2 regions of the Mesobacillus sp. AQ2 genome follow, and region 2 is predicted to be linked to the other one. Evidence: a T-box and tRNA genes for the amino acid it is inferred to sense, from the RefSeq annotation. Region 2 holds a T-box; the other holds one or more tRNA genes.
What was found. A T-box is a leader RNA that pairs with one kind of tRNA and senses whether it is charged. The one in region 2 lies ahead of leuS (leucine--tRNA ligase), so its partner is inferred to be a tRNA-Leu.

Region 1: it encodes a tRNA-Leu, which carries the amino acid that the T-box ahead of leuS (leucine--tRNA ligase) is inferred to sense. The anticodon was not compared.

The regions. Positions count from the first base shown of each region.
Region 1 is NZ_CP126080.1:2,929,848-2,942,018, reverse strand. It holds gene dapF (diaminopimelate epimerase) at 1-850, shown strand, start outside; gene QNH36_RS14755 (DNA ligase D) at 897-2,729, opposite strand; gene ku (non-homologous end joining protein Ku) at 2,868-3,722, shown strand; gene QNH36_RS14745 (NAD-dependent epimerase/dehydratase family protein) at 3,849-4,751, shown strand; gene QNH36_RS14740 (GreA/GreB family elongation factor) at 4,779-5,276, shown strand; gene QNH36_RS14735 (hypothetical protein) at 5,463-5,984, shown strand; gene QNH36_RS14730 (metallophosphoesterase family protein) at 6,043-6,540, shown strand; gene QNH36_RS14725 (cytosolic protein) at 6,565-6,960, shown strand; gene QNH36_RS14720 (DUF6509 family protein) at 6,997-7,308, opposite strand; gene QNH36_RS14715 (LysE family transporter) at 7,407-8,027, opposite strand; gene QNH36_RS14710 (cold-shock protein) at 8,433-8,639, shown strand; tRNA gene QNH36_RS14705 (tRNA-Leu) at 9,658-9,741, opposite strand; gene QNH36_RS14700 (LysE family transporter) at 9,880-10,221, shown strand; gene QNH36_RS14695 (DeoR/GlpR family DNA-binding transcription regulator) at 10,397-11,149, shown strand; gene pfkB (1-phosphofructokinase) at 11,146-12,060, shown strand; gene QNH36_RS14685 (PTS fructose transporter subunit IIABC) at 12,072-12,171, shown strand, end outside.
Region 2 is NZ_CP126080.1:3,701,878-3,714,048, reverse strand. It holds gene QNH36_RS18665 (FadR/GntR family transcriptional regulator) at 1-122, opposite strand, end outside; gene QNH36_RS18660 (L-lactate permease) at 420-2,114, shown strand; gene glcD (glycolate oxidase subunit GlcD) at 2,206-3,618, shown strand; gene QNH36_RS18650 ((Fe-S)-binding protein) at 3,615-4,946, shown strand; T-box leader at 5,138-5,357, shown strand; gene leuS (leucine--tRNA ligase) at 5,432-7,846, shown strand; gene QNH36_RS18640 (rhodanese-like domain-containing protein) at 8,026-8,337, shown strand; gene QNH36_RS18635 (sporulation protein Cse60) at 8,394-8,579, shown strand; gene QNH36_RS18630 (BaiN/RdsA family NAD(P)/FAD-dependent oxidoreductase) at 8,893-10,161, opposite strand; gene QNH36_RS18625 (putative polysaccharide biosynthesis protein) at 10,430-12,058, shown strand; gene QNH36_RS18620 (hypothetical protein) at 12,101-12,171, opposite strand, start outside.

The DNA.
Region 1 (12,171 bases), 770 kb from region 2:
CTCATTGGGGGCAGATGGAATCCTGTTCATCCGTCCCAGCAAGGTCGCAGATGCGCAATATCGCATCTTTAATTCGGACGGCACTGAAGCATCCATGTGCGGAAATGGACTTCGCTGTGCAGGCCGGTATGTATGCGAGAAGCTGGGAGTGGATGAAGCGGTCATTGAAACGATGAAGGCTAATCTGAAGGTCAGGAAGCATGAAGAAGTCTTCAGTGGAATTCCTACCTATCAAGTGGAAATTTCTCCGGTCACCTTTGACTTGAACGATTTGCCATTAAATTTGGATCAGGATACCCTCATCCAGGAGAGGATCCCCGCATTGTCAGAAGAATTAACATTTACCGCGTTGGCTGTACCTAATCCGCACCTAACAGCCGTTGTCAGCAAAGACCAGTTGGATTCTGATCTGCAGACTGAGCTAAGTGAAAAATTAAACCAGCCAAACGATTTATTTCCTGATGGTGTTAATGTCAGCTTCATCAGACTGCTGGAAAAGGGAAGCATTTTTGTCAGGACTTTTGAAAGGGGAGTAGGCTACACAAACGCCTGTGGCACAGCTATGTCAGCCTCAACTCTTGTTACATGCCTGATGAATGAAAATGAGTATGAACAGCCAATAGATGTGTACAACAATGGAGGAATGGTACAGTGTGCAGTCCATAAAGAAGGTGAAACCTTCACCATTGATTTGATTGGCAATGCCACGTTTGTGTACTCCGCCCAGATCGATATTGATTTTAATGCCGATGGAATCCTTACAGAGATTCTTGAACAGGAAGACTTCAATGAAGATTTGCAATATGAAAAGCTGCAGGAGCATGCCAAAAAGTATCTCAGCAGATTTTAAGAGGGATATGTATATCCATAAACCTGAAAAATCCTGAAGACCACCTTCAGGATTTTTTCTTTTTTAATACGTCTAAAACTGGTTCAAAGTCCTGTTCGGCTTTTGCAGCAAAGTAAGTCCGGAATGGGCAGCCTAATCTCTTTACACGCTCGATGATCGCCCCCAGATGGAAATCTTCAATCTTCAAATCCTCAGTCACTTCTTCCCAAAAGAGCGGTGTCGCCACTCCTGCATGAGATTTTCCGCGGGCGGAATAGGGGCTGACAATCGTTTTACCCTCAGCATGCTGTATATAATCCACATACAGCCTATTTCCCCTGTTTTTTTTCAGCCTCTCAATCGTAAAAGAATCAGGATCCTTTGAGACGAGATAGTTCGCGATAAATGCGGTGAACAATCTTGTATCATGATAGCTGTATACATTTGTAGGAAGCGGAACGTAAATCTGCAGCCCCTTGTTGCCAGATGTTTTTATAAAACTGATCAGCTTCAATTCATCAAGAACTTCCTTAATATCAATCGCAGCTTTAATTGCCAGATGAAAATATTCCCTGGATGGAGGGTCAAGGTCAAAGACTATTTCCTCTGGTCCTTTGCTATTGATTGTCTCAAAAGGAATGTGAAATTCAACTGCAATTTGGTTCCCCAGCCATAAAAGGGTCTTCATATTATTGCAGACAATATATTCAATGCCTTCCCATTTTGAGGTTTGAACAAATTCCGGTGCATAGTCAGGAACGTTTTTTTGGTAAAAGGCTTCTCCAAACATGCCATGCGGAAAACGGATCACCGTCAAATGCCTGTCTTGAAGGAAAGGGAGCATATAGGGCGAGATTTCCCTCAAATAATGGATATAGTCAATCTTTTGGATTCGCGGATCTTCCCAAAGCGGCTTGTCAGGATGCGTGATTTCGATATCCGGGGGCAAGTTCTTTTGCTGGAGAACGAATTTATCATACGTACAGGCAGATGGAGTTAAATCAAACCTGAATTGATGGAAATGAGGCTCACGAAGCTGATCCTCATAAACTTCAAGGTATTTTACCTCCAGACAAATCGCGGGCTCTACATAGATGAATTGGTGGTCTTCTCCGCTTTTGTTCTGCTTGATGATCTGATGAAGGGCATTTTTTTCCTCAGGCTTAAATCCAAAGATCACCAGGCCTATTTGGTATAATTCCCCTCCTTTATAAACAGAGATATAAAAATAACCATTCGATTTTTCATATGCAGTCACAAAACAGGATACATATTTCCAGTTTTTTGTTTTTATCCATGTCTCTGTACGCTTTCCTTCCTCCCATTTGCTATTGGCTTGCTTCGCAATGATTCCCTCTCCATCATAAATGACAACTTTTTCCCATACGCTATCCAGATTTTTTTCACTGCCGACAAGCTGTAAAAGGTCCGGATATTTAGGGTTTGGGGATTGAGGCAACTCAAGTTCAGTGAATAAAGTGCTGAGCTGATTGCGCCTGTCTTGGTAACTTTCAGCCTCCAAACTTTTGCCTTTTATTTTAAGAAGGTCAAAAACCATCAGCCTGCAAGGATTCCTCGCTGATTCTGTCCTGATTCTGTCCTGGGATCTCATTCTCCCCCTGATTTGGATGGCTCCGAAGTTCGCCTTGAACGGGTTTTCCAGGTAAACTAGTTCAGCGTCAAAAGTCAGCGGTAAATAGGGCGCGAACTTCTCCTTATTACCCAGCAGAAAGTCAGCGATTTCCGGAAACAAAGGCAGCAGCGCCTTTCCATTCCTGCTTGTCAATTCCAATTCATGATCCCATGTCAACAGCGCACGAAAACCATCATATTTGACTTCGTAACGCCATCCATCTCCCCGGGGTGCTTCAAATGCAAGTGTTGGGAGCATCGGTTTCAGCATTTTTCCCATCCTTTCCTCGGTCATATTTATAGTGTTCCTGATTGAGTGCAAACTAGTACGCTGGCAAATGTTTTAAGGAATGATTCATTGAATTCTAAAGCAAATTAGTAATAAAACGATAAGGTGGAGAACGCCATGCATACTATTTGGAAAGGGAGCATCAGCTTCGGTCTCGTTAATATCCCAATCAAGCTTCATGCTGCAACAGAAGATAAGGACATCAAGCTTCGGACACTTCATAAAGAATGCCACTCGCCGATTAAATACGAAAAAACATGTCCGGTTTGTGATAAAGAAGTAAAGAATGAAGACATTGTCAAAGCATATGAGTACACGAAAGGGAAGTTTGTCATCCTTGAAGAGGAAGATTTGGAAGCATTGAGGAAAGAAAACGAAGACAAGGCCGTCGAAATTATTGATTTTGTGAAAATGTCCGAAATCGATCCGATTTACTATCAGCGAAGCTATTTTATCTCGCCAAATGAAAGCGGCGGAAAAGCCTATTCCTTGTTAAGAAAGGCACTTGAGGAATCACAGAAGGTGGGCATTGCCAAAATCATGATCCGCGCCAAAGAGCAATTGGCTGTAATAAGGGTCTATGATAACACACTGGTCATGGAAACGATCCATTTTCCCGATGAAGTCAGGAAAACCGTTGACGTACCAAACGTCCCTGCAGATGACAAGGTGACCGAAAAAGAGCTGGAAACAGCCATTATGCTCATTGATCAGTTGACCACCGAATTTGAACCAGATAAATATAAAGACGATTATCGGACAGCATTATTAGAATTGATCGAAGCAAAGCGCACAGGCAAAGAGCTGGTTACACCAACAGAAAAAGAGCCAGTATCCAATGTGACAGATCTTATGGCAGCGCTGCAGGCTTCTATTGACCGGACGAAGCCTGAGAAAAAGAAAGAACCTGCAGCCGCAAAGAAAAAGAAGACAGCTGCAAAACCAAAAGCAAAGGAAAAGAAACAAGCCTGATAGAACTTGGAATCAACTTATGCCGGCCACCTTTTATGATGGCCGGTTTTTATCTTGTATTTAAATGAAAAAGGAAAATCCCCGATAAAAGAAGAATAAAAAGAATAAAGAAGAGGGGGGTTTATAATGAATAAGGTACTTGTCCTGGGAGGAACCCAGTATTTTGGGAAAAAGCTGGTCGAAATGCTGATTGACCATGGTAATGAAGTTACCATCGCCACGAGAGGAACTAAAGCAGATCCTTTTGGTGATAAAGTGAACCGGCTTAGGATTGATCGGGAAAAGAAAGAGACACTGGCAGAAGCCTTCAAAGGAAAGGAGTGGGATCTTGTCTATGACCAATCGTGTTTTTCGCCAACAGAAGCAAGAGATACTTCAGAATTGTTATGTGGACGTGTGGGTCGATATATTTTCACTTCTTCCCAGGCTGTCTATGAATTCGGCACGCTCCATAAGGAAGAGGATTTCAATCCATTTACATATCCGATCAAATACAAAGGGCGCAGGGAGTACCCTGGTTATGAAGGTTACAAAGAGGCGAAGCGTGCCTCTGAAGCTGTGTTCCACCAGCTAGGCCAATTTGAGACCGGCTCTTCCCGGTTCCCGATTGTCGTTTCTGAAGATGATTACACAGAGCGTTTGAAGTTCCATGTCGATAAAATACTTTCAGGCCAGGCGATTGGTATTCCGCAACCTGAAATGCGCTACAGTTTTATCGAGGCAGCTGAAGCTGCAAATTTCCTGGTGAACATCGGAAAGTCAGATTATACCGGTCCAATTAACCCAGGTTCTGCAGGGGACATCAGTCTGCAAGAACTGATCGATAAAATAGAATTGCTGACTGGAAAAGAAGCAATCGTTGATAAAAATCCTCCTTCGGACATTATGTCACCATATGCTTTACCTGGGTCATGGTCGATCGACACTTCTCGTGCGGCAGCACTGGGTTACGGATTTATGGATCTCCATCGTCTTCTGGATACATTAATCAAGCAATATATCATGGCATATGGTAAGATTAGCGAATAAAAATTTTGCAGTTAAAAGGAGAGTAACATGGCAGTTAAGATCACCCCATCGGGAGAGCAATTGATTTTGCAGCAAATAGCAAGGCTGGAACAAGAATTAAAGCAAGTACGTATGGATAAAAATATTGCCTTCAATGCTTGCGGGGATGATAAACTGGCTAATCCCAATTTTCATAAGTTAGAACAAGATGAGCGGATATTAATGGACCGTTTGAACGAAATACAACAAACGTACAAGACGGCTGAATTAATTGAGTTTAAGGAGAGAAATACAAAGGAAGTTGCGATCGGTTCAATCGTAAAGTGTTTATTTGAGTATCCGGCTGATTCAGAAGAAGAAACCTATGAAATCGTCGGTTATGGAGAATCAAATATTGATGAAAATAAAATTTACTATGATGCCCCCGTTGCCCAAAAACTAATCAGTTTAAAAGTAGGAGAAGAAACGATTCTCTCACTTCCCTCTGGCAAAATCAAGTGCAGGGTTATAGGGCTTTATAGCACTTGGGATGAAGCAGCAAAGTAATACAATGAGTTTGTTCTCCTATTCATAGAAATATCCCGGAGCTAAGTATGCCGGGATATTTTTTTTGCGCACGCCTGCTGGTCGTTACATGGTGTTTTCTTGCAGGGAATCAGCTGACTGCTGTCTAATTATATATGAAGGGCGGATTCAGTTTGAGTTGAAATAGGGGACATAGGGGGCTGACAGATGGAAAAGAAAAAAAATAGATGGAAACTCATGATCTTACCTGCCAGTCTGTTCTTGCTGGCTTTCGGATTGTATGCTGGCTATTCAATATGGGAAAACGGCAGCGGCAATCTTATCATGAACAGCAGCAATACAAGCGATCAGGGGAAGGGACAGACTGTTGCGGTGTTCCAGGAAGGATCAGATAACACTGGCTACTCATCTGTCGGGAGGTTTATTTCTGATTTTCACAAAAAATATAATGATACCCTTGGCTGGGGAAGGATCGACAAAGTTGACTGGGAAGAACAAAGGAAGATCGCAGGGGAAATTATATCGGTGATATCCACAGTAGAAACTGAAAATGCTTCTCTTCAGTCTGATTTTGAAACGATCGCCAACTATTCAAAAACGATCCAGGACGGCAGCAAAGATAAGAAGGTCCTGGTTCATCTTCACCGTTTTTTCCACGACCTTGATATTGAGGTCAATCAGTATAACAAAACAAATGATTATTTTAATGTAACCAAGTATAAAGGTTAAACCGGTTCACACAGGGTAACATAACAGGGAAAAGCAGGCGGGAGGGGTTTGTTACACCATGAAAGTTGTTGTCGTTTCCGACACTCATATGCCGAGGAAGGCGAAGCATCTGCCGACAATACTGAAGCGTGACCTGGAAGATTGTAGTTTCATCATCCATGCCGGAGACTGGCAAACGATCGAACTTTATCATGAACTGAAACAATATGCACCGGCCATCGGGGTAACCGGCAATGTGGATGGTCCGGAACTTAAAAGCCTTCTCAAATCAAAAGAACTGTTCATTGCGGGGGATTTCCGTATAGGGATTGTCCATGGACACGGCACAGGGAAAACGACAGAAAAAAGGGCAATAGATGCATTTGCCGATGATGCCGTTGATTGCATCATTTATGGCCATTCACATATTCCCGTCTTAAAGGAAAATAACGGAGTGATCATCTTTAATCCCGGATCTCCAACAGATAAAAGAAGACAGAAGGAATTTTCCTATGGTATCCTGACAATCGGGGAAAAAATCGAAGCAAAGCATATCTTTTTTGAAGATAAGCAATAAAATCAGAATGGAGTGTAATTTCTCTTGAAAATATTTGAAGTCAAATTTCATGCAGAAGATCAGGTAGAAACGATGAAGGTCCAAAAATTGAGCAGTGAAGATTACGACCAAGCGACTGAAGGGGGCACACGTCACCTTTTTGATTTGGACACAAATATAGGTTTCTTTGTTTTCTTTGATGCAGAAGATAAGGATGGCGAGGAATCCTATCTAATGCTCCAATATGAGGATGGCAGTGAAGAGCCTTCAAATTGCTATGGATTTGACCTCAAGGATTTCTATGAATTTTCTGCATTGTACCTGAATGACCTAGAATTCACGGAAGAACTGAACGAAGAAGAGGGAGAACTTGGCCCTGTTCAGCACCTTGCCCATCTTCTTTTTCATATACTTGAGGAAGGCAAGTCAGTAGAGGTATAAAAAAGAAGAGCAGGGTTTTCCTGCTCTTCTTTTCGTTTATTCCTGTTCGGTTTCGGTTTCTTCATCAGCCTGTAAGTGTTGTTCACAATACGCTTTTACCAGCTCTGCTTCATCATCCTCAAGTTCAAAATCGAGAACCGTTTCAGTTTCCTGTTCAATGAAGTAGCTTTGGAGAATTCGGCTGTTGTTCTCGTCCACGAGAAACAGGACCTTCAAAAGCAGCCCTTTATCAGTATAAAGCTCATCGTCTTCATCCACTTCAATATTTAAAAAATACTCATATCTATCTCCTGTCAGAAGTCCGAATGGATCTTCGAGGAGTTCGACGGTATGTCCGGTAATCTTCATGTACGTCTCATCCTTTTGGTTTTGTCCTTTCTATTATATATCGAAATCCCCATAAACAATCAAGGAAAAACCTCACTTAGAACAACCAATCAAAAAAATCACAGAAACAGCTTCAGCGCTTGATATCCAAAATAAAATGCAAATCCAATCAGAGAAACCCCTGATATAAGGGAAATGAAGGTCAATAGTCTTGATGTGAGCAGCTTGCGGAAGCTGCTAGAAATAGCGGCCATCACAATATCCCACATAAGGAGTCCGAGAATGATGCCGAAGCTGTATATAACAAGTTCACCGGTTCCATAGGAGGAAGCAGTTTTTGCAAGGACAGAGCCGTAAATTCCTAACCAGAATAACATGGTCAGCGGATTAGAAATTGACATTATGAAACCGGAGAAAAAAGACTTTATAATTGAGTCTCCTTCTCGATGATCCATCATGATTTTTCCAGAATTGATAATTGTCTCGATACCTGTGTACAACAAGACAAAGAATCCGAACAGCCAGAGGAAAGACTGCATGAATGGAGTTTCAAGATACTTAACAACCCCAAGATAGACAGTAAGCATATAGATAATATCGGCTGTCAAGGCACCAAGGCCAAAAAGCCATGCCTGTATGAAGCCGCTCTTGATCCCTTTGTCCATTTGTGCCGCATTGACAGGGCCAATAGGCGCGGCAAGTGACAGACCAAGGAAAATGTAACCCAGGAAGACACTCAATTTTAAGAAACCCCCAATAGCCAAGGCATGATTTGCTTGTACTATTTCTATTCAGGCAAAGGATGGTGTACAACCCTTTTTGTTAAAAAACAAATAAAATTTTGCCTTTCTAAATAAAAAATTGGGAAATGAATATACTATTTATTGTTGTTCGGGAACATCAGGGTGTCACTTTTGGTAAAAATAAGAAAGTGTGGTAAAATGGAATAGATATCAACTTTCGGACCATTCATTTATTATAAAAAGTATCAATTGCCGGCTTTTTATAATAAATGAATTTTTTTATCAATCGAACGATGATGAGGTTTTTCTCGAATGGAGTTGGTTCCAGGATGAATTTCGGGATCCTGCAAACAGGCATCTAAGAGAAAAAACCGTGACTAAAACGATAGGAGCGTGAGGAAATTGGCATTTGGAAGAAAACCGCCTGAAGAAATCGTCACAGCAGAAACGAAAATATGGGTATGTACTTCTGATGATTGCAATTGCTGGGTTCGTGACAACTTTAAAAGCAGCAATGTCCCCGCTTGCCCGATTTGCAAAAGTGATATGGAGGAAACGACCAAAGTACTCGAAGTGGTCAATAACCATAGTCAAAATCTGATCGGTTAACCAATGGTACAAACAGCCTGGGTTTCATCCAGGCTGTTTTTTTTATTCTGGAAGATGAAGCGAACTCAATAATATAGTTGATTCAGAAGGATTTTGAGATGTAGTGGCCCAGGCTGCCAGAAAAACGCTTTTAATTTGACAGTTTTATAGGTGGAGAAGGTGAAGCTGTCAAGAAAGGGTTAGTATTTTGACAGGTTTGCAGGCAGAAGGGCTAAAGTTGTCAAGAAAGCCCCATGATTTTGACAGGTTTGCAGGCAGAGGATCTAAAGCTGTCAAAAAAGCACCAAAATTTTGACAGGTTTGCAGGCAGAGGGGCTAAAGCTGTCAAGAAAGTCCCATGATTTTGACAGGTTTGAAGGTAGAGAAGCCATAGCTGTCAAAAAAGCCCCGTTATTTTGACAGGTTTGCAGGCAGAGGGGCTAAAGCTGTCAAGAAAGTCCCATGATTTTGACAGGTTTGAAGGTAGAGAAGCCATAGCTGTCAAAAAAGCCCCGTTATTTTGACAGGTTTGCAGGCAGAGGGGCTAAAGTTGTCAAGAAAGTCCCATGATTTTGACAGGTTTGAAGGTAGAGAAGCCATAGCTGTCAAAAAAGCCCCGTTATTTTGACAGGTTTGCAGGCAGAGGGGTTAAAGCTGTCAAGAAAGCCCCATAATTTTGACAGGTTTGCAGGCAGAGGGGTTAAAGCTGTCAAGAAAGCCCCATAATTTTGACAGGTTTGCAGAAAGAGGAGCTAAAGCTGTCAAGAAAGCCCCATGATTTTGACAGGTTTGCAGGCAGAGGGGCTAAAGTTGTCAAGAAAGCCCCATAATTTTGACAGGTTTGCAGATAGAAGAGCCAAAGCTGTCAAGAAGGCCCCATGATTTTGACAGGTTTGAAGGTTTAGGAGCCAAGGCAGTCAAGATCCCTCTTCCGCAGGATGGTCAATCAAATCTTTATCATATACCACACAAACGAGCTTTACTTAAAACTGGTTGAAATCACAAAAAAAGTGCCCTCTTAAAAGGCACCTTTTCTGTATGCGGATGAGAGGACTTGAACCTCCACGGTGTTGCCACCACTAGAACCTGAATCTAGCGCGTCTGCCGATTCCGCCACACCCGCGAATTAGTTATAAAAGAATTATATCATAAAAATAATTGATTTCAATTTATATTTTTAGGAAATCTGGTGCAATTTGTATTATTTTTCAACCTGCGCATATAAAATTTGCATAATTTATTTGTGGTGGAAGACGACAACTTGGGCATTGGACCGGTGAATTCAGCCAGGCTGGATAAGGTAATCAAAATTGGGTTCTGGCATGCATGGATTGTTGGTACAGGATCGATGATTGCTGATGCCATTTTAATTCTTCTTATCATTCTTGGGCTTGTGAATTTTTTGGACATGCCTCTCATCCAAATATTTCTGTGGTTTTTTGGCGGTTTCGTACTCATTTATTCGGGCATTGAATGCTTGCTGAAGGCAAATGATATCCATCTTGCCTTCAGCAGCGGGAGAGAGTCTTTATTTAAATGCTTCCTCACGGGATTCAACATATCGATCAGCAGTGCTTACCAGGGCATCAAAGCTTTATTTTAATAAAATAATATGTTTATAACCTCTTTTAAAAGAGGTTATTTTTATGAAAACATTCAAAACCAATCAATAATCTTGAGAAACTGCTCAATTATGATTGGTTTTGAAAGAAAATGATTGATTTTTGAAATCGATTACATTATGATGGACTTACGAAGCAATTTAGGAGGAATGGCTCATGTTAACACCTGAGCGCCACCAGCTCATATTACAGCTCATAAAAGAGAAACCAATCGTGAAAATTCAAGAACTTGTTGATATAACAGAAGCTTCCGAGTCCACTATACGTCGGGACCTGACAGTCCTTGAAGAGGGTGAATTCCTGAAGAGGGTACATGGAGGTGCTGCAAGACTGAGGGGGAAACTTCAAGAACCAAGCATGAATGAGAAATCCTCCAAAAACCTTCATGAAAAAAGGCAAATCGCCCAGTATGCTGCAAGTCTGGTAGAAGAAGGTGACAGTATTTATCTGGATGCAGGCTCGACAATCAAGGAAATGATCCCTTTCCTGCCTGTGAAGGATATAGTAGTTGTTACCAACGGATTCATGCATTTGCCGGCCCTGATGGAAAGGAATATTGAAACCTATGTCATCGGAGGTTATGCGAAGCCAAAGACAAATGCAGTGATTGGAAGAGGAGCATTGGCCAGTCTGGAACAATACCGTTTTGATAAATGTTTCCTTGGGGTTAATGGCATTCATCCTCATTCTGGCTTTACAACACCTGACCAGGAGGAAGCGATGATCAAATCCAAAGCGATTTCATTATCGCGTGAAGCATATGTACTGGCAGATGACAGTAAATTCTCGGAAATCACTTTTGCTAAAATAGCCGATTTGCATGAAGCTGGAATTATTACCAATATTCTTGAGGAAGAGACAAAAGGACAATATACCAGCAAAACTTCAATAAAGGTTGTGACACCATGATCTATACGCTGACACTTAATCCATCTGTCGATTATATCGTCGAAGCAGGCGAGATTGTACTTGGAACTTTAAATAGAACTTCCCATGAAACAAAACTTCCTGGCGGAAAAGGCATCAATGTTTCAAGGGTCCTGCGCTCACTAGGAATCGAGAGCAAAGCAACTGGCTTTTTGGGAGGCTTTACAGGCAAATACGTTGAAGAGTTCCTCAATAGGGAGGGCATTTATACGGGTTTTGTCAAAGTCGAGGGGGATACAAGGATCAATATCAAACTGAAGGCCGGAAAAGAAACCGAAATCAATGCAAGGGGCCCGGAAATATCCTCTCTTGCAATCGGATTATTGAAAGAAAAAATCCAACAGCTTGGAAAAGATGATTATCTGATCCTTGCTGGAAGTATTCCATCAAGCATGCCTCAAACGATTTATCAGGATATCGTCCGGATCTGTAAAAAAAACGGGGCAGAAGTAGTCATTGATGCAGAAGGTGATTTGCTTAAAACTGTGCTCGAATATAAGCCTTTTCTGATTAAACCAAACCATCACGAATTGGGACAGTTTTTCGACAGAGAGATATCAGGAGCGGAGGATGCCATTGTATATGGAAAAAAACTCGTAGAGGCAGGAGCAAAAAACGTCATTGTTTCTCTTGCTGAAAAGGGTGCTGTCTATATCAGTGAAACAGAAGCCTTTTATGCGACCGTTCCACAAGGGGAAGTCAAAAGCTCTGTGGGAGCAGGCGATTCGATGGTGGCAGGCTTCATGGCACAGTTCTTAAAAAGTAGTGACTGCAAAGAGGCTTTCCGTTTCAGTGTGGCATCAGGCAGCGCAACAGCCTTTTCAATCGGGCTATGTACACCTGGAAAAATAGAGACACTTCTTCCAGAAGTGGAAATTCACGAATACCAGTGAGGGGGAGAACAATGAGAATCACAGAATTGCTGACAAGAGAAACTATTCTTTTATCCATGACTGCCAAATCAAAGCACGATGCTGTCAATGAACTTGTCGGGGTACTTGATG
Region 2 (12,171 bases):
GCCAGCTGCTGGACCGAATCCAGTTTATCGCCTGGTTTCAGTTGTCCAGACCTGATCATGCCATGGATTGTTTCGGCAACTTCTTCATATATCTTTTTAGGTTTGATTCTTTTATATTGCAAAGTAAAGCCTCCAAAGTTCGTTCTCTTGACTCCCATTATACAATTTTTCCTCAGCTCTGTAATATTGTTTATCACTATAAGCGGGAAATTTCAATTTAAAGAACCGTACTCGCTTCTGATTATATTTTACTAAATTTCAAAAAATATATTGATAATTTTGTAAAGTCCATTCTATAATTCAAATTAGTTAATGACCTAGTCATCAGATGACCTTATCATTTTATGTAAGCGATTACTTGATGACTTTAAGCTGGAAAATGTTTTTAAAAGAAAAATCATCAAAGCAGGGGGTAAAGTATGTCGTTCACACAAAATTTCACAGCGGTAGGGGATAACCTGGCCTTGTCCGCAATCGTCGCACTGATTCCGATTTTATATTTCTTCTGGGCACTTGCTATCAAACAGATGAAGGGGTACATAGCGGGCCTGACAACACTTGCTGTTGCCTTGCTTATTGCAATTGTTGCTTTTAAAATGCCTGCGGGAATGGCTTTGATGTCAGCTTCACAGGGGGCAGTGTATGGTATCCTCCCGATTGGCTGGATCATCATTACATCCGTATTTTTGTACAAGCTGACAGTTAAAACTGGCCAGTTTGACATTATCCGCAATTCAGTACTGTCTATAACAGAAGACCGCCGCTTGCAGGCACTTTTGGTAGCGTTCTCATTCGGGGCATTTCTTGAAGGTGCCGCTGGCTTTGGAGCACCGGTAGCGATTTCGGCTGCTCTTTTGGTGGGATTGGGTTTTAGGCCGCTTTACGCTGCAGGACTTTGCCTGATCGCCAACACAGCACCAGTTGCATTTGGTGCGATTGGTATTCCGATTATTGCTGTTGAAGGCCCTACCGGCATTCCGGCGATGGAAATCTCAAAAATGGTCGGCAGACAGCTGCCATTCTTATCTGTCTTTATCCCATTCTACCTAGTCGTGATCATGGCAGGGTTCAAAAGGGCAATGGAAGTAATGCCAGCTGTCCTCGTTTCCGGAGTTTCATTTGCACTTACGCAATACGTGGCATCAAACTTCCTTGGACCGGAGCTGCCTGACATTTTATCAGCGCTTGTTTCATTGTTCGCGCTGGCAATCTTCCTCAAGTTCTGGAAGCCAAAGACTATTTTCAGATTTGATGCAGAAGAGGAAATGGCAGCCACATCAGCTGTTAATCTGCCAGTAAAAACAAAACAGCAGAATACGGGGGCACAAGTTTTCAAAGCCTGGTCCCCATTCCTTATTTTGACTGCAATCATTTCTGTATGGGGCATCCCTTCCATCAAGCTTGCCCTGATAGGCCATTATGAAGGAACAAATTCGATTTTAAAGGCAATCAACTCTTTAGGACATTCACTGACATATGCACCGGAAGTACCTTTCTTGAATAACAGAATCATCAATTCTGAAGGCGCCCCGATTGCTGCCGTATTTAAACTGGAGGTACTCGGAGCCGCAGGGACAGCGATTTTGATCGCCGCTATACTTACTAAATTCGTTGTCGGCATCTCCTGGAAAAACTGGGCTGCTACCTTTGGAGAGACGCTGAATGAATTAAAGTATCCTGTCATCACCATCGGTTCGGTCGTGGGATTCGCTTATGTGACAAATGCTTCCGGGATGAGCACGACACTTGGCATGACGCTTGCAAAAACTGGTGCTGTCCTGTTCCCATTCTTCTCTCCATTCCTTGGATGGCTTGGCGTTTTCATCACTGGTTCTGATACATCTGCTAACCTTTTATTCGGAAACCTGCAGAAAATCACCGCGACTTCCGTTGGCATGGATCCGATCCTTGCTGTGGCAGCGAACTCTTCGGGAGGTGTAACCGGAAAAATGATTTCGCCGCAGTCGATTGCCGTCGCCTGTGCAGCAGTAGGTCTTGCTGGAAAAGAATCCGAACTGTTCCGCTTCACGATCAAACACAGTTTGTTCCTTGTGACGCTGGTCGGAATTCTTACATTCCTGCAAAATAGCGTCCTGTCCTGGATGATTCCATAAAGATAAGTGAAAAATTTACAAGAAAAATTCCAGGCTTCTTTCAGTTTGAAAAGAAGCCTGGCTTTATTTATCTATTTTAGGGGGAACTTTCATGCTTCCAAACACAGTGAAAGAAAAAATAATCACAATCGTAACTGCTGCTAATTTTGATGATTCCAAAACGGGTCGGCTGGTCTATTCATATGATGCAACACCTAACTTTCAATCAATGCCGGATGCCGTTGTAAGTCCGCGGAACAAACAGGAGATATCTGAGGTTGTTAAACTTTGCAATGAATATAAAATTCCGATTGTGCCTCGCGGATCCGGGACGAATCTTTGCGCAGGCACTTGCCCGACAGAAGGCGGAATCGTGCTTCTTTTTAAACACATGAACAAAATCCTTGAGGTGGATGAAGAGAATCTGACTGCCACCGTCCAGCCCGGGGTGGTAACGCTTGATTTAATCAATGCGGTGGAACCAAAAGGGCTGTTTTTCCCTCCAGATCCTGGCTCTATGAAAATATCAACCATCGGCGGCAATATCAACGAAAATTCCGGCGGCCTGCGCGGATTGAAGTATGGGGTGACGAGGGATTACGTAATCGGTCTTGAAGCAGTGCTGCCAAATGGGGATATCATCCGTACAGGAGGGAAACTGGCAAAGGATGTCGCGGGATATGATTTTACCAGGTTGCTCGTCGGTTCCGAGGGTACGCTTGGCATCATTACTGAAGCTATCCTTAAATTGATTCCGATGCCTGAGACAAAACAAACGATGCTTGCTCTATATCAAGATCTTGAAGCGGCAGCTAAATCGGTATCAAAGATCATTGCGAGCAAAATCATCCCTGCTACGCTGGAATTCCTTGATCAGCCGACTTTAAGGGTTGTCGAGGATTTTGCCAAAATCGGGCTGCCAACAGATGTTGAAGCGGTTCTATTAATCGAGCAGGATGGCCCGATTGAAGTTGTCGAGCGTGACATGGCCAGGATTGCCGAGGTGTGCAAAGAGGAAAAGGCTGTGTCTGTGCAGCTGGCGCAATCTGAAGCTGAGGCGGAAGCACTAAGGACTGCGCGCAGGAGTGCTCTATCTGCATTGGCCAGATTAAAGCCGACGACCATTTTGGAGGATGCCACTGTGCCAAGATCAGAGATTGCCAGAATGGTCAATGCAATCAATGAAATCGCGAAAAAGTATGAGTTGGATATCTGTACTTTTGGCCATGCAGGAGATGGAAATCTTCATCCTACATGTCCGACTGATTCACGCAATCATGAGGAAATGGAAAGGGTCGAGAAGGCATTTGCGGAAATTTTTGAGAAGGCAATCGAGTTTGGCGGTACAATTACGGGCGAGCACGGAGTCGGGGTCATGAAAGCACCGTATCTCGAGCTTAAGCTGGGAAAAGAAGGGATCGCAGCAATGAAGGCTGTGAAAATGGCACTTGATCCAAACAATATCATGAATCCCGGAAAGATTTTTGCGAAAGACAGCAGGAAACGAGTGGTGGTAACAAAATGACAACAGTACAGGAACAGCAAAGAATCCAGACACAATTCCAGGAAAAGATGAACCAGGATGAGCTATTGAACTGCATGCGCTGCGGGTTCTGCCTGCCGACTTGTCCCACCTATATCGAATCTGGCTATCAAGAATCGCATTCTCCCAGGGGCCGCATCGCTTTAATGAAGGCAGTAGTCGATGGCCTTATCGAACCTGATGAAGATTTTGAGCGGTCACTTGATCTTTGCCTCGGCTGCCGGGCATGTGAACCGGTCTGTCCGTCCGGGGTGAATTATGGACATCTTCTTGAAGATGCCCGGGATATTGTCAATCAAAACAAGAAATTCTCAATGCCAGTCAAAATGGTCAGGAAAGCTGTTTTCAAAGGACTTTTTCCTCACCAGGAGCGGATGAGGGGGCTGACGGGCCTTATTGGCTTCTATCAGCGCTCCGGTCTGCAGAAGGTTGCACGCAGCACAGGAGTGATGAAGCTTTTCCCTGAATCGCTCGCCACGATGGAGAAAGTACTCCCTCAGGTGCCGACAATGAAGGAAATGAAAAATCGGCCAGAGCATCTTGAGCCAATCGGCCCGAAGATTCATAAGGTCGCATTCTTCAGCGGCTGCCTGATGGATACAATGTTCCTCGAAACTAACAATGCGACGATGAAGCTTTTGCAGCTCGCTGGATGTGAAATTGTCATCCCTAAGGATCAGGCCTGCTGCGGAGCGCTTCATGGACACAGCGGAGAAAAGGAAGATGCGAAAGCACTTGCGAGGAGGAACATTAAAGCCTTCGAGGATACCGGAGTCGATTTTATCATCACGAATGCAGGAGGCTGTGGCGCCTTCCTGATCGACTATGACCACTTGCTTAAAGATGATCCGGAATGGAAGGAATGGGCACAAGCTTTTACGGATAAAATCAAGGATATCTCACAGATTTTGATGGAGGTCGGTTTTCATGAAAAAGTGAAGCTCGAACTGCCGCCGCAAACTATTACGTATCAGGATTCATGCCACTTGCGCAATGTGATGAAAACAGCTTCAGCACCCAGGACGCTGCTGCAATCAATCAAAGGGGCAGAATTCCGCGAGATGCAGAATGCCGACCGCTGCTGTGGCTCGGCGGGAATCTATAATATTGTCGAAAGTGAAATGTCCATGCAGTTACTAGATTCCAAAATGGTTCAGGCAAAGGCCACCCAAGCAACGACGATTGTAACCGCAAACCCGGGATGTCTGCTGCAGATGAAGCTTGGAGTTGAGCGCGAAGGACTCTCTGAGAGAATGAGAGGCGTGCATATTGTGGACCTGCTATTGGAAGCTGCACAAACCGGGAAGTGATCTTTGAAGGCCCATCTCAATTTGCAGAGATGGGCACTTATCCATATGGGGATATAATTTTCGCATGATGAACAGGTATAAAGACCCGCACCGCCAAGCCGGCTTATTCGTATAATACTCTCTATAATCATTTATTTTCCTCCCTGCTTGCATCTGCAGGGGAATTTTATTACAATATCCCTATATCATAATGAAAGACTTCGACAAGGAGTAGTAGTGGTGATAAACCTGAGGAAGAGAGCTGGCGGTTGGTGCAAGCCAGACGGGACCATCATGAACTCGCCTTTGAGTCGCAGACGTGAACACACAAGTAGCGTTTGCCGTTTTCCGCGTTAAGGATGAATGAAGCGAGTGTTACACACTAATTTGGGTGGTACCGCGGGAGATCATACATAACCTCTCGTCCCTTTTACAGGGGCGGGAGTTTTTTATTTGCAAAAATTCATCCGCTAAAATAAATCGAAACCAAACAGGAGGACATGACGATGAGTTTCAACCATCAGGAAATCGAGAAAAAATGGCAAGCTTATTGGGAACAGAACAAAACGTTCAAAACAACTGAAGATAAAGGGAAAGAGAAGTTTTACGCGCTTGATATGTTCCCGTATCCATCAGGTGCCGGCCTTCACGTTGGACACCCGGAAGGATATACGGCAACAGACATCCTTTCCCGCATGAAAAGGATGCAGGGATTCAACGTCCTTCATCCAATGGGCTGGGACGCATTCGGACTGCCGGCAGAGCAGTATGCACTTGATACAGGGAATGACCCGGCAGAATTTACGGAGAAGAACATTAACACGTTCCGCCGCCAGATCAAGGCATTAGGCTTTTCATACGACTGGGACCGCGAAGTCAACACGACTGACCCTGAATACTACAAGTGGACTCAGTGGATTTTCCTTAAGCTTTATGAAAAAGGGCTAGCGTACATTGACGAAGTCGCTGTTAACTGGTGCCCGGCACTTGGAACAGTTTTAGCGAACGAAGAAGTAATCGATGGTAAAAGCGAGCGCGGCGGACATCCGGTGGAACGCCGTCCGATGAGACAATGGATGCTGAAGATTACTGCGTATGCAGACCGTCTTCTTGAGGATCTTGATTTACTTGATTGGCCGGAGAGCCTGAAGGATATGCAACGCAACTGGATTGGCCGTTCAGAAGGTGCGGAAATCACTTTCAACATCGAAGGACATGAGGGAACATTCACGGTTTTCACAACCCGTCCGGATACACTGTTCGGCGCAACTTACGCGGTGCTTGCACCAGAGCATCAATTGGTTGATAAAATCACTACTTCTGAACAAAAAGCTGCAGTAGAAAAATATATTGATGAAATCAAGAGCAAGAGCGATCTTGAGCGTACCGATTTAGCAAAAGACAAAACTGGAGTCTTCACCGGGGCTTATGCGATCAATCCAGCAAACGGCGAAAAAATGCCAATCTGGATCGCAGACTATGTTCTTGCGTCATACGGAACTGGCGCAATCATGGCAGTTCCTGCGCATGACGAGCGCGACTACGAGTTTGCTAAAAAATTCGAGTTGGAAATCAAGGAAGTTGTAGCCGGCGGAAACGTCCAGGAAGAAGCCTATACTGGCGACGGTGATCATGTAAACTCTGAATTCCTTGACGGCATGAATAAGGAAGATGCCATCAGCAAGATGATTGCCTGGCTTGAAGAAAAAGGCATTGGTACAAAGAAGGTCACATATCGCCTTCGCGACTGGCTGTTCAGCCGCCAGCGTTACTGGGGTGAGCCGATTCCAATCATCCACTGGGAAGATGGCACAATGACAGCAGTTCCAGATGATCAGCTGCCACTTGTCCTTCCTAAAACAACTGAAATCAAGCCATCAGGCACAGGCGAGTCCCCGCTTGCCAATATCGCTGACTGGGTGAATGTGGTTGACCCTGAAACAGGCAAAAAGGGCCGCAGGGAAACGAACACCATGCCGCAATGGGCTGGCAGCTGCTGGTATTACCTTCGCTACATCGATCCGAAGAATGATCAGGCGCTTGCCGATGAAGAAAAATTAAAGCAATGGCTGCCTGTCGATATTTACATTGGAGGCGCGGAGCACGCAGTACTTCACTTGCTTTACGCTCGTTTCTGGCACAAGGTTCTTTACGATGTGGGTGTTGTCCATACGAAAGAGCCATTCCAGAAGCTTTTCAACCAGGGGATGATCCTTGGTGAAAATAATGAAAAAATGAGTAAATCAAAAGGCAATGTCGTCAACCCGGATGAAATCGTCGGAAGCCACGGTGCGGATACACTTCGCCTTTACGAAATGTTCATGGGACCGCTGGAGGCATCGATTGCATGGTCAACAAATGGACTTGATGGATCACGCCGATTCCTTGACCGTATCTGGCGCCTGTTCGTCGATGAAAACGGAAGCCTGAGCTCGAAGATCAAGGATGTGGAAAACCAAAACCTTGAAAAAGTCTACCACCAGACGGTTAAAAAAGTAACAGAAGACTATGAAGGACTTCGTTTCAACACAGCGATCTCACAGATGATGGTCTTCATCAACGAAGCATACAAAGCTGAGGAACTTCCTAAGGGATATGTAGAAGGATTTGTGAAAATGCTTGCTCCGATTGCACCGCATATCACAGAAGAGCTTTGGGAAAAGCTTGGGCACAGCGAGTCTATCACCTATGCAGCATGGCCAGCATATGATGAAGCCAAGCTTGTTGATGACGAAGTCGAAATCGTTGTCCAGGTGAACGGCAAAATCAAAGCAAAAATGATGGTACCTGCCGATGCCAACAGAGAGACTCTTGAGCAGATTGCTATGGGCGATAATACCGTTAAAGAACAAATCGACGGTAAGACAGTCCGCAAAGTGATCGCAGTACCAGGAAAGCTTGTCAACATTGTCGCTAACTAATACGTTTTGCAAAGGATCGCTTTTGCGGTCCTTTGTTTTATAAAATTGAAATACCCCATGAGGTTTTTCCTTTGTATTATAAAAAGAGTTTTTATATAATAAATAGGGGAAAATACAATATGGTATTGGATCCTTGAATAATAAGGATAAATTTTATTGAAAATTGGAGGAAATGACTTATGAATAAAATTGAAACAATCTCAACTGAAGAGCTTCAAAAGAAACTGGAAGCAGGCGAAAAGCTTGAAATGGTTGACGTACGTGAACATGACGAAGTTGAATCCGGCATGATCCCTGGAGCCAAGCACATCCCAATGGGCGAAATCCCTGAAAGAATGAACGAATTCGACAAGGACAAGGAATACATCTTCATCTGCCGTTCAAGCGCACGCAGCGGCAATGTCTGCCACTACATGAACGAGCAAGGCTACAAAGTCCGTAACATGGTTGGCGGCATGATGAGCTGGGGCGGAGAAACAAAGCGCCCATAATTATAAAATTCTGAAAATCTGGCCAGAATGGATGGTAAAAAGGAAGGAAGATTACCTTGATCCAGGTCAGAGTGTTTGATCATGAGCATGAAAAAGATCTCGAACAGGATATGAACGTGTTTCTTGAAAAACTAGATGAAAAAAAACTGCTCGACATTAAATACAATGTCGCGGTCATACCTGAAGAAGAGGATGAAGAGCAGATTTACTGTTTTTCAGCCATGATTGTATACAGAGCCTGAGCCTTGAATCAGGCTCTGTTTTTATGTGAAAAAGATTCGTGACAAGGTACTAACGGGGAATAGTGTACGTCATCCAAGCCATGATGGACAAAAGCTGATGGAGACCGAACAAAAGTGTCCGTCATCAGCTCCATGACGGACAAAAATAGATGGAGAGCTAGCAAAAATGTCCGTCATCCAGTCTATGACGGCCAAAAGCTGGTGGAAACCGAACAAAAGTGTCCGTCATCACTCCCATGACGGACAGAAAAACAGAAAAAAACAAAAAAAGTGTCCACCACGTAAAGTGCGTGTGGACACTAAATACAGATATCTATTTCTCCAGCGCAAATCCAGCTGCATTGGTTCCGGCGAGCCTTCCGGTAACTAGCGCGGATGTGATATTGTAGCCTCCTGTATATCCGTGGATATCGAGGATTTCCCCGCAGAAATATAGTCCTTCTGCTTTCTTGGATGCCATTGTTTGCGGCTCGACTTCTTTGACGGATACGCCGCCGCCGGTGACGAATGCTTTATCAAGCGGCAGAGTGCCGTTGACTTTGAACTCGAATTGTTTCACCGAACTCGCAAAGTTCCTGATCTTTTCATGTCCCAGCTGTCCGCCCTGCATTGCTGGGTCAATTTCATTCCGCTCAAACAGGAACAATAAATAGCGTTCAGGCAAAAGTCCCTTAAGCAGATTTTTCAGCGCTTTTTTTGGCTCAGCTTTTATCAACTTATTGATTTCCTGGAACAATTCTTCTTCCTTCATGTCAGGAAGAGCGTCCAGGGACATGACGATCTCTTTCAGATTCCACTTTTGCATCGCTTTGACGACGAACTGGCTGCAGCGAAGCACGGCAGGGCCGCTGATTCCGAAATGGGTGAAAATCATGTCCATCTTGTGTGTGATAAGCGCCTTTCCTTTAGGGTTCAGGACACTGAGCGCAATCCCTCTCAAGGAAAGCCCCTGCAAAATCTTCTCCTTAATAAAGGGTTCAGAAGAGGTTACGGGCACTTCTGTAGGGAACAGGGTGGTGATGGTGTGGCCTGCTTTTTCCGCCCAGGCGTATCCATCACCAGTCGAACCGGTATGGGGAACGGATTTCCCGCCTACTGCGATGATCACGCTGTCTGCTAAAATCCTGTCTCCATTTTTTAATTCCACTGAATCAACTTTTCCGTCCCTGTAATGCACATCGGCCACAGGAGTATTTGTCTTAATTTCTACTTTTAACTCTCTTAGCTTTGATAAAAGAGCATCGACAACCGATTGGGCTTTATCTGTGACTGGGAACATCCGGCCATGGTCCTCTTCTTTCAGCTTGATTCCGAGCCCTTCAAAAAATGAAATGATATCCTCATTGCTGAAAATCGAAAGGGCACTGTATAGGAATCGCCCGTTTCCGGGTATATGTTTAATGATTTCATCGACAGGGAGGCGATTTGTCACATTGCAGCGTCCGCCCCCGGAGATGGCCAGCTTTCGGCCGAGCTTGTCCCCTTTATCGATCAGCAGCACCTTTGCACCTTTCTCGCCCGCAGCAATCGCAGCCATCAAGCCAGAAGGCCCGCCGCCAAGGACGATTACATCGTATTTCATTGCTTCACCAACTTTTCGTTTCACTTTTATAAATGCAGTTGCGCACTTTTCTTATTATAATGCATCTTTACTTTAAAAACATTGCCATGACTGAGAAATTCAAATCTCTTCAGCCTGAAAACTGGCAGTCAGACTGAAGAAGGAGTAAACTAGGGAATGCAGGAAATTTCTGCATCCGTTGATAAATATCATAGTGCCGGATAGTGTTTATGGTAAAATACAAGTTTGTAAACTGATTTTATTTTATAGATTGAAAAGTAGGGATTATATGTCATCTAAGCTATTACGAGGGACGTTCATACTGACAATTGGCACGATTTTATCCAAAGTACTGGGATTGTTTTATGTTATTCCCTTTTTTGCGATCGTAGGAGATTATGGGACCGCCCTATATTCGTTCTCTTATATTCCATATACAATTTTCATAAGCATCGCCACAGCCGGTGTGCCGCTGGCTGTTTCAAAGTTCATAGCAAAATATAATGCTCTTGAGGAGTATGCCGTCGGAAGGAAGTTATTCAAATCAGGAGTCGCTGTCATGCTTGCGACAGGCATTTTGTCGTTCCTGATCATGTATGTAACGGCTCCGGGTCTGGCTGATATAGTCATGAACACTAGTGGGGAAGAAAATGCGAAAATAACGGCTGAAGATGTGACAACGGTGATCCGGGCAGTCAGTTTCGCGCTGATCGTTGTTCCATTCATGAGCTTGATCCGCGGTTTCTTCCAGGGACATCAATCGATGGGACCATCAGCCGTATCGCAAGTGGTAGAGCAAATTGTAAGGATTGTTTTCGTCCTTGCAGGTGCATTTTTTGTTCTGAACGTAATTGAAGGTGATATGGTTACCGCGGTCAGCGTAGCTACGTTTGCTGCGTTCATAGGTGCACTCGGCAGTCTTGGGGTGCTTGGCTGGTATTGGGTCAAAAGAAAACCGCATTTGGATAAATTGCTGGAAGAAGATAAAAAGACGATGGATATTTCCTTGAAGGACATTTATAAGGAAATCCTTCTTTATGCAGCGCCATTTGTATTTGTCGGGATTGCCAATCCTTTGTTCCAGTTTATTGATATGATGACCTTCAACAGAGCGATGATGGCAATTGGGAATAGCCAGAATGAAGCGAATACGGCGTTTTCAGTGCTGAATTTCCAATCCCATAAGCTAGTGATCATTCCAGTTTCTCTGGCTACGGCTTTTTCATTGACGCTGGTGCCAAGCATCACGAAAGCTTTTACGGAGAACGACCGTAAGGGAATGAGGAGGCAGCTTGACCAAACGTTCCAGGTCCTGATGTATCTGACTGTGCCTGCTGCAGTTGGAATTGCCCTTCTGGCGGAACCAATGTATACCGTCTTCTATGCACATAATGATCTTGGAACAGAAGTACTGGCCACATACGCCCCAGTTGCCATCCTGTTTGCGCTATTTTCCGTAACAGCGGCAATCCTGCAGGGAATCAATGAACAGCGTTTTACGATTTTAAGCCTGTTGACGGGTTTGCTGGTAAAATTGAGCCTTAACATGCCGTTGATCAAACTGTTTGAAACACAGGGGGCAGTGATCTCTACAGCGATAGGTTACATTGTTGCAATCATCATCAATATGGTGGTGATCAAAAAGTTCGCAAGGTATCCAATGGGATTTGTAACGAGAAGGATTATCCTGATCCTTGTGTTCGCAGGGTTAATGGCAGGCGTAACGGCTGCCTTCTATGGAGTGCTTGTCCAGTTCCTGTCACCGGCTGGAAAGCTCGAATCCATCATGATCATTGTTATTTCTGCTGTTGTAGGTGCGGGTGTGTATTTTTATCTTGGTTTCCGGACCAAACTGGTGGACAGGCTCTTTGGGGATCGGGTCACAAAAATCAAGCGCAAATTAAGGCTGCCGGTTTAATAAAGAATGGCCTTCGTTTATGAAGGCCATTTTTAATGCATCCTAATAGTAAAACTGCTGGTCATTGTCGCGGATGTTCAAACGGCGCTCAATCCTATCGACCCTTCGGTCCA